DNA from 2 places in the Bradyrhizobium sp. Ken64 genome. Region 1 is predicted to be linked to the other one. Evidence: riboswitches for the same ligand, from Rfam matches in the RefSeq annotation. Region 1 holds a riboswitch; the other holds the start of a gene.
The links. A riboswitch is a leader RNA that binds a small molecule or an ion and turns the genes downstream of it on or off. The one in region 1 is predicted to bind cobalamin.
Positions count from the first base shown of each region.

Region 1 (5,473 bases):
AGCCAGCGATAGACCCGCCGCGACGAATCCAGCCTTTGCAGCAAATTGCCGTCGGCGCCGTCGATGTCGAACCAGAGGTCGCCGCAGTACGAGCGGTAGACCGGGGCACCCGGAACGGTGGACTGCGCGGGATAGTCGTCATTGCCGGCAAGTACAGACGGTACGCCGCAGCCGGCCGCGAGACGCGCGGTCAGCTCCTGAGCTTCGTGCACATCCAGAGATCCCGTTGGTCCATCGCCCCCCGCCTTGATCAATGTCTGAGCGGCAAGGCCCGTCCGATCCCGCCGATAGAGATTGCCGTTGAAGGCAAACCATTCGATCTCACGGGCCAACGGCGACACAGGCTGCCGATCGAGCGATGGGGCAGCCGTCCAACTCGGTGAAGCGTTCATCACGCTGGATTCAGCCGAGGTCAATTGCCCACGCGAGAACAGCCGCCCGTGATCCATCGAGAGCCAACCACTGAAAACCCAGGTCAGCACAAACACCATCGCCGCGAGGCCGATGAGATGATGCAGCGCATGCCAGCCACGATAGGGCGAGCCGATCAGACCGCCTCGAGGTTTGATCCGCGCGAGGCCGAGCACAGCGCCCAACAATGCTGCGACCAGGGCCAGCAGTGACAAGGTCCAGACCACGCGATCCCACAGCGACCAATTACTTCGCAGGACTGTCGGATAGATCCAGTGCAGCACGCTGCCGACGAGATTCCAGGTCCGCTCGCTGCGCGTCGTATCCAGAACGATCTCGCCGGTGAGCGAGGAGACATAGACCTCCGTTGCGGCGGCGTCGCCCAGGGCAACTCGAAACAGGGGCCGATGGCGGTCAAAGCCGTTTGGCACGCTCCATTGGTCATAGTCCGCGCGCGCGACGATCGCGGCTTGCGCGGCATCCAGCCCACGGCTGCGTGCGTGGTCTCGCGCGATGGCCAGCGCGACCTCGGAAGACGAGACCGAGGCGTCGACACCGTCGGAGGCGCGGACTGCGCCCGCGCGCGACGGCCCCGCGACGACATAGACCGGTCCGTTGCTGCGCTGGATCAGGCGAACGCGCGTCGCATCCGCGATGCCGCTCGCGGCAACGGCATCGGCGACCGCAATCCTGGTCTCAGCGCTAGCCAGCGGCACGAGCCCGGCAAAGCGTTCAGATTCCGTCAGGGAGGGAAACGGAACGAAGTGCATCACGATCCCCGTCGCGAACCACATCGCGAACAGCAGGCAGAACGCGATTCCGAGCCATCGATGCAGCAGGACGATCGCGCGCATCATCGATCAGCGTCCTACCACTTGAACGCGGCCGAAATTTCATAGGTCCTAGGCGCGCCCAGCAGGATCTGGTCGGGATAGAACGGATCGCCCCAGATCGCGTAACGCTTGTCGGCGATGTTGCGCACCCGGAAGGTCAGGCGGGCCTGGTCGACCGCGTTGAACACGGTCTTGGGGATGTCGACGAAGGCGTAGACATCGGCCACGGTGTAGGCCTTCAGCGTCACGGTGTTGGCATCGGTGTTGTAGCGGTCGCCGACATGGCGGCCGGTGATGCCGAGCTCGACCGCCCAGGGCGTGAAGAAACGGTACGACGCGCCGGCATTGGCGACGACGCGCGGCACGTTCGGCGGCGTGTTGCCGGCGAACGAGCCGCCGACAAAATCGTAGTCGGCGTAGCGCGCATCGACATAGGCGATGTTGCCCCAGAGACGCAGAGGCTCGATCGGACGCACGGACGCGGCAAGCTCGACGCCCTTCGATTCCTGCCGTCCGGCAAGATTGAGCTGCATGCCGCCGGCCGCGGCATAGACGTTCTTGCGCAGGATGTCGTAGGCCGAGAACGACCACTCCGCCCGGTTGTCCCAGAACAGATGCTTGACGCCGGTCTCATAGGTGCGCGCGGTGGTCAGGTTGAGCGGATCGGTCGGATTGAGCAGGAAGATGTTGTTGGCTGCGATGTCGGCGCCGGTCGCATATTGGCTGAAGAAGGTCAGGCCCGGAACGGCTTCCCACGTATAGCCGATACGGCCGGTGGTCGGGGCCCACGATTGCGAGAACGGGAAGTTCGCCTTCTCCAGACCGAACTTGTCGGTCGAATTGCGGTCGAGCCCAATATGCTCGACACGCAGGCCACCAACCAGTGCAAAGCTGCGCGTGAGCTTCAGCCGGTCCTCGAATGACAGCGCCTCATTGTCGATGCGCGCGGTCTGCTGCTGAATAGTGAGCAGGCCGTAGTAGCCGCGGGGCGGATCGACCAGTGGAACGGAATCGCCGGGGAAATTTGCGGCGCCCGGCCTCACGAAATCAAGATAGCTCGAGGACAGCGTCGTGACCAAGCGGTTGTCAAAGCCGGCGATATTCGCATCCCAGATCAGGTCGGTGATGTTGCCGACCAGGCGTTGGCTGTGCGCGACATAGAAGCGCTCACGGTCCACCAGGTTCGTACCGGAATTGAACGCCTCGATCTCATTGTTGAACCACGTGCGCTCTGCGCCGTAACCATAGGCCTGGCTTTTCAGCGTCAGGTCGGGCGCCAGCTTCAGCTCGAAACCGCCGCGCAGCCAGACCTCCTGTGCGACGTTGCGATTGTCGAGAACGTTGTAGTTGGTGTTGAAGGTGCGGTCATCGATCGTGACCGCACCGAGATTGGTTTTGTTGTAGTTCGAGATGTAATTGCCGGACACGATCCCCGTCGTCGCATGCGAGCCACTGAAGGCAATCGGCACCAGCGGCGCGCCCCAATAGGCCTTCGAGCGGTCCTCGCGGTACTCGATCGCGCCCCAGACCTTGAGACTGTCGGAGATGCGGTAATTGAGCTGGCCCGACACGTCGAGCGTCTTGGTGTTGGTGTCGTCGGCAAAGCCGTTGAGCGAGGAACGGCTGACGTCGAAGCGATAGTCCAGCCCCTGCACATTGGTGCTGCCGCCCGAGCCGTAATGCGCCCGGAACGAGTTCAGCGAATCCCAGGAGAAATCGGCCTCGTTCCGGATCGGACCGGTGTGCGGCTGCTTGGTGACGAAGTTGATCGCGCCGCCGGCGGCGCCCTCGCCCGACATCAGCGAGGCCGGGCCCTTCAGGAATTCGACAGCCTCAAGATTGGCCGTGTCGGTGATCCGCGAGGTCATGTTCTGCGGACCGATCTTGATGCCGTTGTAGAGCGTGTTGATCTGGCTGTTGGTGAAGCCGCGCATCGAGAAAGCCGAGGGTTCAGCCGGATTGTCGCCGGAGGTGACGCCGACTGCTCCCTGGGCGACGTCGGACACGGTGCGATAACCCTGCTCGCGCATGGTTGCGGCCGAGATCACTTCCACGGTCGCGGGCGTTTCGCGCACGGTCAGGCCAAGGCGCGAGGCGCTTTCGGCGACGGCATTGGTATTGAGCGGCGTCGATGCTGCCGCGATTGGCACGACTGGCTTGGGCGCTACAGACCCGGCCGCTGGCCGGCGCGCAGCTGCGCGCCGTGGGCCCTGCGCCTCCCGTACGGCGGGCCTGGCCGGCTTGCGGGATTGGGCGGGCGTGACCTCGACCGGCGGCAGAGGTTCGCGGGCCTGCTGCGCCAGTGCGGCGGGTAGATCAAGAATGACAGAGGATGTCAGCGCCGCGGATGCGAGCAGGAGCGCGCGCGGTCGTACAATGCGAACGGGAGACACGGTCTTGGACCTCGGTATGACGTCAGTGGCACGTCACAGCGAACCAAGGTCCCATCTTCCGGCTCATAAGCCTTCCGATGAAGCCGAATGTCTGTACTCCCCGACCGACATCTTCGCGTGTGACCACGGCTGACGGCAGGTCTCCTGGCTCGCGGGTCAGTACCTTGCATCGCCTTCCCGGGACCGAGACACCCAGTGGCACGTGACGCAAGATTCGCCGCTTACAGTTGCGGGGGCAGCCACGGCATTGGGGACAACGTCCCCGCACCGCATTCCCTTTTCATCCCCTCTCGGGGAAACCGTCGCGAGCATCTAGGATTACGATCCAGACAGAGTCAATGTGCCAGTTGCGGCGTTATCGCCACAACGACCAGTTTCCTTGGAGATAAGCATGGAAGGCGAGACCTTCCTCTGGCTGATACGGCACGCGCCCGTCGATGGCGTCACGGGGACGATCCATGCAGCCGACGCGCCGGCCGATCTCGGCGCTCGCGCGCAGCTGGAGGCGCTGCGGCAGCGCCTGCCGCGGGACGCCGCGAGCTATGCGAGCCCGTCGCGGCGCACGGTCGAGACGGCTCGCGCGCTTGGGCTCGACCCTCTGCAGCTGGACGAATTCAGCGAGCAGAGCTTTGGCGACTGGACCGGCCGTCGGCATGACGAACTCGCCGCGACCGGTGGCGAGGCCTATGCACGGTTCTGGAGCGATCCAGCGCGCGGACGGCCGCCGGGCGGCGAAAGCTTTGAGGATCAAGTCGCGCGGGTCCGGCTGGGTCTGTCGAAGATCGGCGCCGGGGCCGCAACGCTCGTCGTGCATTCCGGCACCATCCGCGCGGCGCTGTGCATCGCGCTGGATCTGACGCCACAAGCGGCCCTGCGCTTTGTGATCGATCCGCTGTCGCTGACCCGGATCGACCGGCTCGCGACCGGCTGGCGCGTGGTCTGCGTCAATCAGCCGATGATTTGATCAGGCCGGACGATCTGGCACATTGGCCTGCGCAAAGGTCGCCATGCCGTTGTGGAGCGCACAGGCCGACCGCACCAGCGGCAGCGCGATGGCCGCGCCCGATCCTTCGCCGAGCCTGAGATCGAGGCTGATCAGCGGCTGCACGTTGAGCGCGCGAAGCACCAGCCGATGCCCCTGCTCCGCGGACTGATGCGAGGCCAGCAGGAACGGCTGGCACGACGGGTTGAGCCGCGCCGCCGCCAGCGCCGCGACCGACACGATAAAGCCGTCGATCAACACGGGGATGCGGCGCTGCGCTGCTGCGATAACAGCACCGCAGATGGCCGCGATCTCGAGACCGCCGACGGCGCACAGGATCTTTTCGGGCGAAGCGCCCGCAATGCCATGGCGTGCAATCGCAGCGTCGATCACCCGTGCCTTGTGCGCACGGCCGGCCGCGTCGATGCCGGTGCCGCTGCCCGCGATCTCCTCGGCACCCATGCCGAGCAGGCTCGCCGCAATCGCCGCCGATGTCGTGGTGTTGCCGATGCCCATCTCGCCGAAGATCAGAAGATCGGGCTGCCCGGCCTGCGCGCGCGTCACCGCACGTCGTCCGGCTTCGAACGCAAATGCCAGCTCTGCGGGGGTGAGCGCAGCTTCGACGCTGAAATCGCGCGTGCCGCTGCGCGGCTTGTCGGTCACGATTCCAGCCATCTCCTCATGCGCCAGCGTGCCGGTGTCGACGACCTCCAGGCTGGAGCCCAGCTCACGCGCGAGCACCGAAATCGCGGCGCCGCCGGAGGCAAAATTCGCCAGCATCGCGATGGTCACTTCTTGCGGATAGGCCGAAACGCCCTGCGCGACGATGCCGTGATCGCCGGCGAAGATGATGA
Region 1 is NZ_JBVVPA010000012.1:173,496-178,968, reverse strand. Features, by position in the region: gene AC0L2F_RS20940 (PepSY domain-containing protein) at 1-1,268, opposite strand, end outside; gene AC0L2F_RS20935 (TonB-dependent receptor) at 1,280-3,637, opposite strand; cobalamin riboswitch at 3,755-3,956, opposite strand; gene AC0L2F_RS20930 (histidine phosphatase family protein) at 4,029-4,601, shown strand; gene cobT (nicotinate-nucleotide--dimethylbenzimidazole phosphoribosyltransferase) at 4,602-5,473, opposite strand, start outside.

Region 2 (5,473 bases), on a different contig from region 1:
GCAGTTCGTGATCGACCGCGCGATCAAGGATTGGCAGTATCTTCTGGAGCAGCAAACTTCGATCGATCTCTCCATCAATCTCCCGGCAGCATTCCTGATTGACCCGCAGGCGGTACGCGATCTCTGTCGGCGCATGCCGTCGCACGCCGCTTTCGGCGGTTTGACGATTGAAATCGAGAGCGTGGAAGCGATCCAGAACCTAGATCTCCTGGTCGAGGTTGCGCGTGAGGTTCGCTTTCACAACATTGGCCTTGCAATCGACAATGTCGGTGCCAATTGGCCGCAGCTGATGGGGATGACAAAATTCCCGTTCATGAAATTGAAAGTAGATCGTCAGTTCGTCGGCGGCTGCGCGAATGGGCCCCTCAAGCGAACGGTGTGCCGCCATATCGTCGATCTAGCCAAAGAGTACAATGTGCGCACCGTCGCCGAAGGTGTGGAGAGCCAGGCTGACCTAATCGCTGTGGCCGAACTCGGCTTCGACCTTGCGCAGGGCCATCTGTTCGGAAAAGCCATGCCACTGAAGCAATTTGCACAGTCATCTTTCAACCCTGCTCCAGCTCGTCCAAAATAGTTGCGAGTGGCTGAGTGCGGCCAAGCGACGCTCGCGAGCACCGCCATGCCTACTCGGCACCAGGCATGAGGCTGAGTGCAATTCAGTCGGTCTGCAAGGCCAGTGTCGCTCGTCCCGCCGCCACTTCATTTCCCTCCGAAGCTTGTTATACCACAGGCCCGTTTTGGCAAGCCTCCAGCGAGTCCTCCACGCAGCTAGCGTTGCAGCCATGAGCGAGGCTTGCACAAACCTCCAGTCGGGGTGTGTGACCGGAGGTTTGCCGAGATCCGACGTAGACCTGCGTCCGTTCGCGGGTTTTGTCGCCGCCGGTGGAGGAAGCGTCAGCCTCGCTTGCCCCCGCGCTGACGTGCCAAACAAACCGACGGACGCTTCCAGCTTCAAGTCGCGACTGACTCTCGCAAGAGGGCCCGATGGCTCGTAGCCTGAAATTGAAGCGACCTGTTGCTGTCGCAGACGCAACATGGTCTCAGACCCGGGACAGCCGAATTGGGCAAATTGCCCAACATTGAGCGCGTCTGCGTTTGGCACGGCATTTGAAAGGGATCGCCCATGGCATCGCTCGCCTAAGGAGTCGGAAGGCATGGCTTACAAGATCGTCGCTTCGCAATGCACCGTTTGTGGCGCATGTGAGTTCGAGTGTCCCAACGCGGCGATCAGTCTGAAGCGTGACATTTACGTTATCGATGCCAAAAAATGTACGGAGTGCGAGGGCCATTGCGACACGCCGCAATGCGCGGTGGTCTGTCCGGTCCCTGACACCTGTGTCCCGTCCAAGACAGGATAGGCAGCCCGCGACCAAAAGGCCTCATCGCTCGATTTCGCGAACGAAGTTGTAGATGTGGGACCTTGAGGAGACCACGACCGCATGGAGCGCATCGAGGTCGATTAACATCGTTATGAGCTTAAGACGCTGAGCGACGCCGAGGGACCCCTCAAAGGGCTCTGTCGGAGGACACCGTCGAATTTGTCACGAACAAGGACAAGGCCCTCGATGCTCAGTGGCCGCGTTACGGCCTATCGTCGCTGGCGGCGAGTCGAGGCGAGGCAGGCCCGGCGTCGAGCGGCCGCGGACGCATCGAAGCCGGCGCAAAGGTCGCTCAGCACGTGAACACCTAGTGCACCGAGAAGATCATCTTGGCCAACCTCACGGAGGCGGACGACCTCGTGCCTGGTCGCGGGCCCGCCGAACACCAAGGAGCCGACCTGATCATCCGTTCGGTCCTGGAGCAATCCGGCTTTCGAAATGTCTAGGGAGCCTCGTGGGCTGTGACCAAACGGATGCCGGCCGAGGATGATCGCACCTTCCTGACGCGCAGGTTCGAAAAGCTGCTGACGGAAAAGGTCGCCTCCTCGCGATCACACAGATACCGAAGGCCGCCCGGGTTCGTTCCGGTGGTGGAGCTCAACCGTTACGCGAGCAGGGAGCGAATGCATTTCAAAAGCGGAGCCTCCACAGATGCGGGCGTGTTCACTAGGCCGCGAGCAAGACCGTCTTACCTGCCTAGTGCGCTCGTAATCGCTTGGGCAATGTCGCAGCGAGAATCGGTAGGTTGACGCATCGATCCTCGTGCGCATAATCCAAGCCGTCGCGGTCTCCGGATTTCGTTTGATCCGGAGCTAAGAGGGAAGCCGGTGCAATGCCGGCGCTGCCCCCGCAACTGTAAGCGGCGAGCCGCTGTCCAACGAAGTCACTGAAGCCATGCGGCTTCGGGAAGGCCGGACAGCAGCGACGACCCGTGAGCCAGGAGACCTGCCTCGACAAGATATCGTCCACGGGCGGGGCGTCCCGGTGTGCGCCAAGCAGTTGTCGCTCACGCGATGTTCGCTGTCTGCGTCCGCCATGGCCTTTGCCCCAACATGGGGTCTAAGCTATGTCAATCCTTTCGCTTCCCGTTGCCACACTGGGGACGTCACGCATCGGCCCACGACGCGAACTCAAATTCGCGCTCGAGAGCTACTGGGCGGGAAAGTCCAGTGAAGCCGAGCTCCTCGAGGCGGGGAGTGGACTTCGTGCCGCTAATTGGGCACGGCAGAAATCCCGCGGTGCGACCGTCATTCCTTCGAATGACTTCTCGCTCTACGACCATGTGCTCGATACCAGCCTAATGGTCGGCGCCATTCCCGACGTTTACGGCTGGAGCGAAGGTCCTGTGTCGCTCAAAACCTACTTCACCATGGCGCGTGGCGCTCAGGACGGTGGTCACGCTCAGCATGGGCCCGGCGTAGCCGCACAGGAGATGACGAAGTGGTTCGATACGAACTACCACTACATGGTGCCGGAATTTCACCAGGATCAGATCTTTAAGTTTGCCTCTCGGAAGCCGATCGAGGAATATGAGGAGGCAAGAAGCCTCGGCTATCAGACGCGGCCCGTCCTAGTGGGCCCAGTCACTTTCCTGAAGCTCGGCAAAAGCGTAAATCCCGCATTCAATCCGCTCTCGCTGCTTGATCGGCTCCTCCCCGTCTATGTCGATGTTCTCCGCGAACTAGCCTCGCGCGGCGCTGAATGGGTTCAGCTCGACGAGCCATGCCTAGTGATGGACGTCGACGAAGGATCTCGGGCGGCTGTCCGCCGGGCCTATGCTCATTTCGCTAAGGCCGTGCCGGCCCTTAAAATCATGCTGGCCACATACTTCGGGGCTGTCGGCGACAATCTTGAAACAGTCTTGGCCTTGCCCGTTGCCGGGCTTCACGTCGACCTGGTTCGTGCACCTGACCAGTTCGACGCGATTGTCGCCAGAGCGCGTAGAGATCTCGTGGTCTCGCTCGGTGTCGTTGATGGTCGCAACGTGTGGCGCTCTAATCTGCCGGCGCTACTCGACCAACTTGCTCCTATGGTCAAAAAACTGGGCAGGGACCGTGTTCAGATTGCCCCCTCCTGCTCGCTGCTTCATGTTCCGACCGACATTGAGCTAGAGATCGATCTCGATCCCAATCTGAAGACGTGGTTGGCGTTCTCAGTGCAGAAGATCAAGGAGCTTTCGATATTGGGCAAAGCGCTGGCTGGCTATGCTGCCGATGTGGCCGATGAACTCACGCTCTCAGAGGATGCATCCGTCACCCGCGAAACATCGCCGAAGATCCACAGTGCGAACGTCGCCGGACGAATGGCCGCGATCGACGATAGCATGCGTCGCCGTCGCAGTGCGTTCACCCAGCGCGCCGACGTCCAGCGCGTCGCCTTCGCATTGCCAATGTTTCCAACCACAACCATCGGATCCTTCCCGCAAACGGCGGACGTCCGCAATGCGCGTGCAGCTCATGCGCGGGGAGCGCTGAATGACACGCAGTACGAGCAGCTTCTGAAAGCGGAGACAGCCCATACCGTGCATTGGCAGGAAGATATCGGCCTGGACGTGCTCGTGCACGGCGAGTTCGAGCGCAACGACATGGTTCAATACTTTGGCGAGCAGCTGTTGGGTTTCGCATTCACCAAGCACGGCTGGGTTCAGTCTTATGGCTCGCGGTGCGTTCGTCCTCCTATCCTGTTTGGAGATGTCTCCCGCCCGAAGCCCATGACCGTTAAATGGTGGCGACATGCGCAGTCTCTGACCAAAAAACCCGTCAAGGCTATGCTGACCGGACCGGTGACGATCCTGAACTGGTCGTTTGTCCGTGACGACATCCCGCGGAGCGAGACATGCCGACAGATCGCTCTCGCGATCCGAGACGAGGTCATCGACCTTGAAACAGCTGGAGCGACCATGATCCAGATCGACGAGGCTGCGTTGCGGGAGGGATTGCCGCTGCGCAAATCGCAGTGGAAGGACTATCTCGATTGGGCAGTGGACAGTTTCCGCATTTGCTCCTCCGCTGTCGCTGACGGAACTCAGATCCATACGCACATGTGCTATTCCGAGTTCAACGAAATCATCGATGCGATCGCAGCAATGGATGCCGACGTCATTTCAATCGAGGCGTCGCGCTCCAAAATGGAATTGCTCGACGCTTTCAAGAGCTACAAATATCCTAATGAAATCGGGCCGGGCGTCTATGACATTCATTCACCGCGCATTCCCGCAGCAGCCGAGATCAAGCAGCTGATTGTGTTGGCGCGGCAGCGGGTTTCCGATCGGCAGCTCTGGATCAATCCCGACTGCGGACTGAAAACTCGAAGATGGGAGGAGGTGCGTCCCGCGCTCGTCAATATGGTGGCCGCCGCACGCGAGTTGCGGGCCGAGGCATGATCGTACGGAGCGTGTCGCCAACGTATCTGTGAATAAGATGAACGCCCTTTGGGAGCTCGCGATATCCTTGCGAGCTTCCAAAGTTTCCAGCGCCTACGAATGCCGGTTTGCCCCGGCGGAGGCGATCGCATACAGCGGCGACAAGCTCGAATCCGGCGGACGACCGCGTGCCGGCCATACCGATTAGGTGACATATTCCAAGTCACTTACGCTCGACGCGAACCACGGTCCTATCGCTTCATTTATCCATCCCATGGATGCGTCCCATCACAAAAATCTATTTTACCGCCCTTGCGGAATTTCATACCTAATTTGCGCCTTCGCGCGGTCTTCGGGAAGATTTGCTGGTATTCGGCGGTGCCAAAATACTGGCGCGTGACGGCAAACTGACGGTTGAGTTTCAGGGCTCGGCAGTCAAACCGCCTGCGCGATGGATCCCAGCTCCATCAAGGCGCTGCCCGTGCCAACCGGACAGCTGGCAAGTGGTGAGCAAGTCCTGAAGTTCACGACAGGAGCGGAAGGCAAGCGGCTCGCTAAGTTGTGCAGAGCGATATCCGCTTCTGCTTGTTTGACGGCGAATGCCCTCGTCGTAAGTCGATCGCCGGTAGTCCTCCCTACCGACGAAAGCTGGAACCATGCGGAAAGCAGCGTCGCTCCCGCGTGACTTTCGCCCGGCCTCGCATTGAGGCCGGGCGGCTGTTTATGTGCCTGC
Region 2 is NZ_JBVVPA010000021.1:49,887-55,359, forward strand. Features, by position in the region: gene AC0L2F_RS28440 (EAL domain-containing response regulator) at 1-574, shown strand, start outside; gene AC0L2F_RS28445 (4Fe-4S binding protein) at 1,155-1,358, shown strand; cobalamin riboswitch at 2,147-2,346, shown strand; gene metE (5-methyltetrahydropteroyltriglutamate--homocysteine S-methyltransferase) at 2,446-4,761, shown strand.
Region 2: linked by a shared signal. The riboswitch ahead of metE (5-methyltetrahydropteroyltriglutamate--homocysteine S-methyltransferase) and the one ahead of AC0L2F_RS20935 (TonB-dependent receptor) in region 1 are both predicted to bind cobalamin.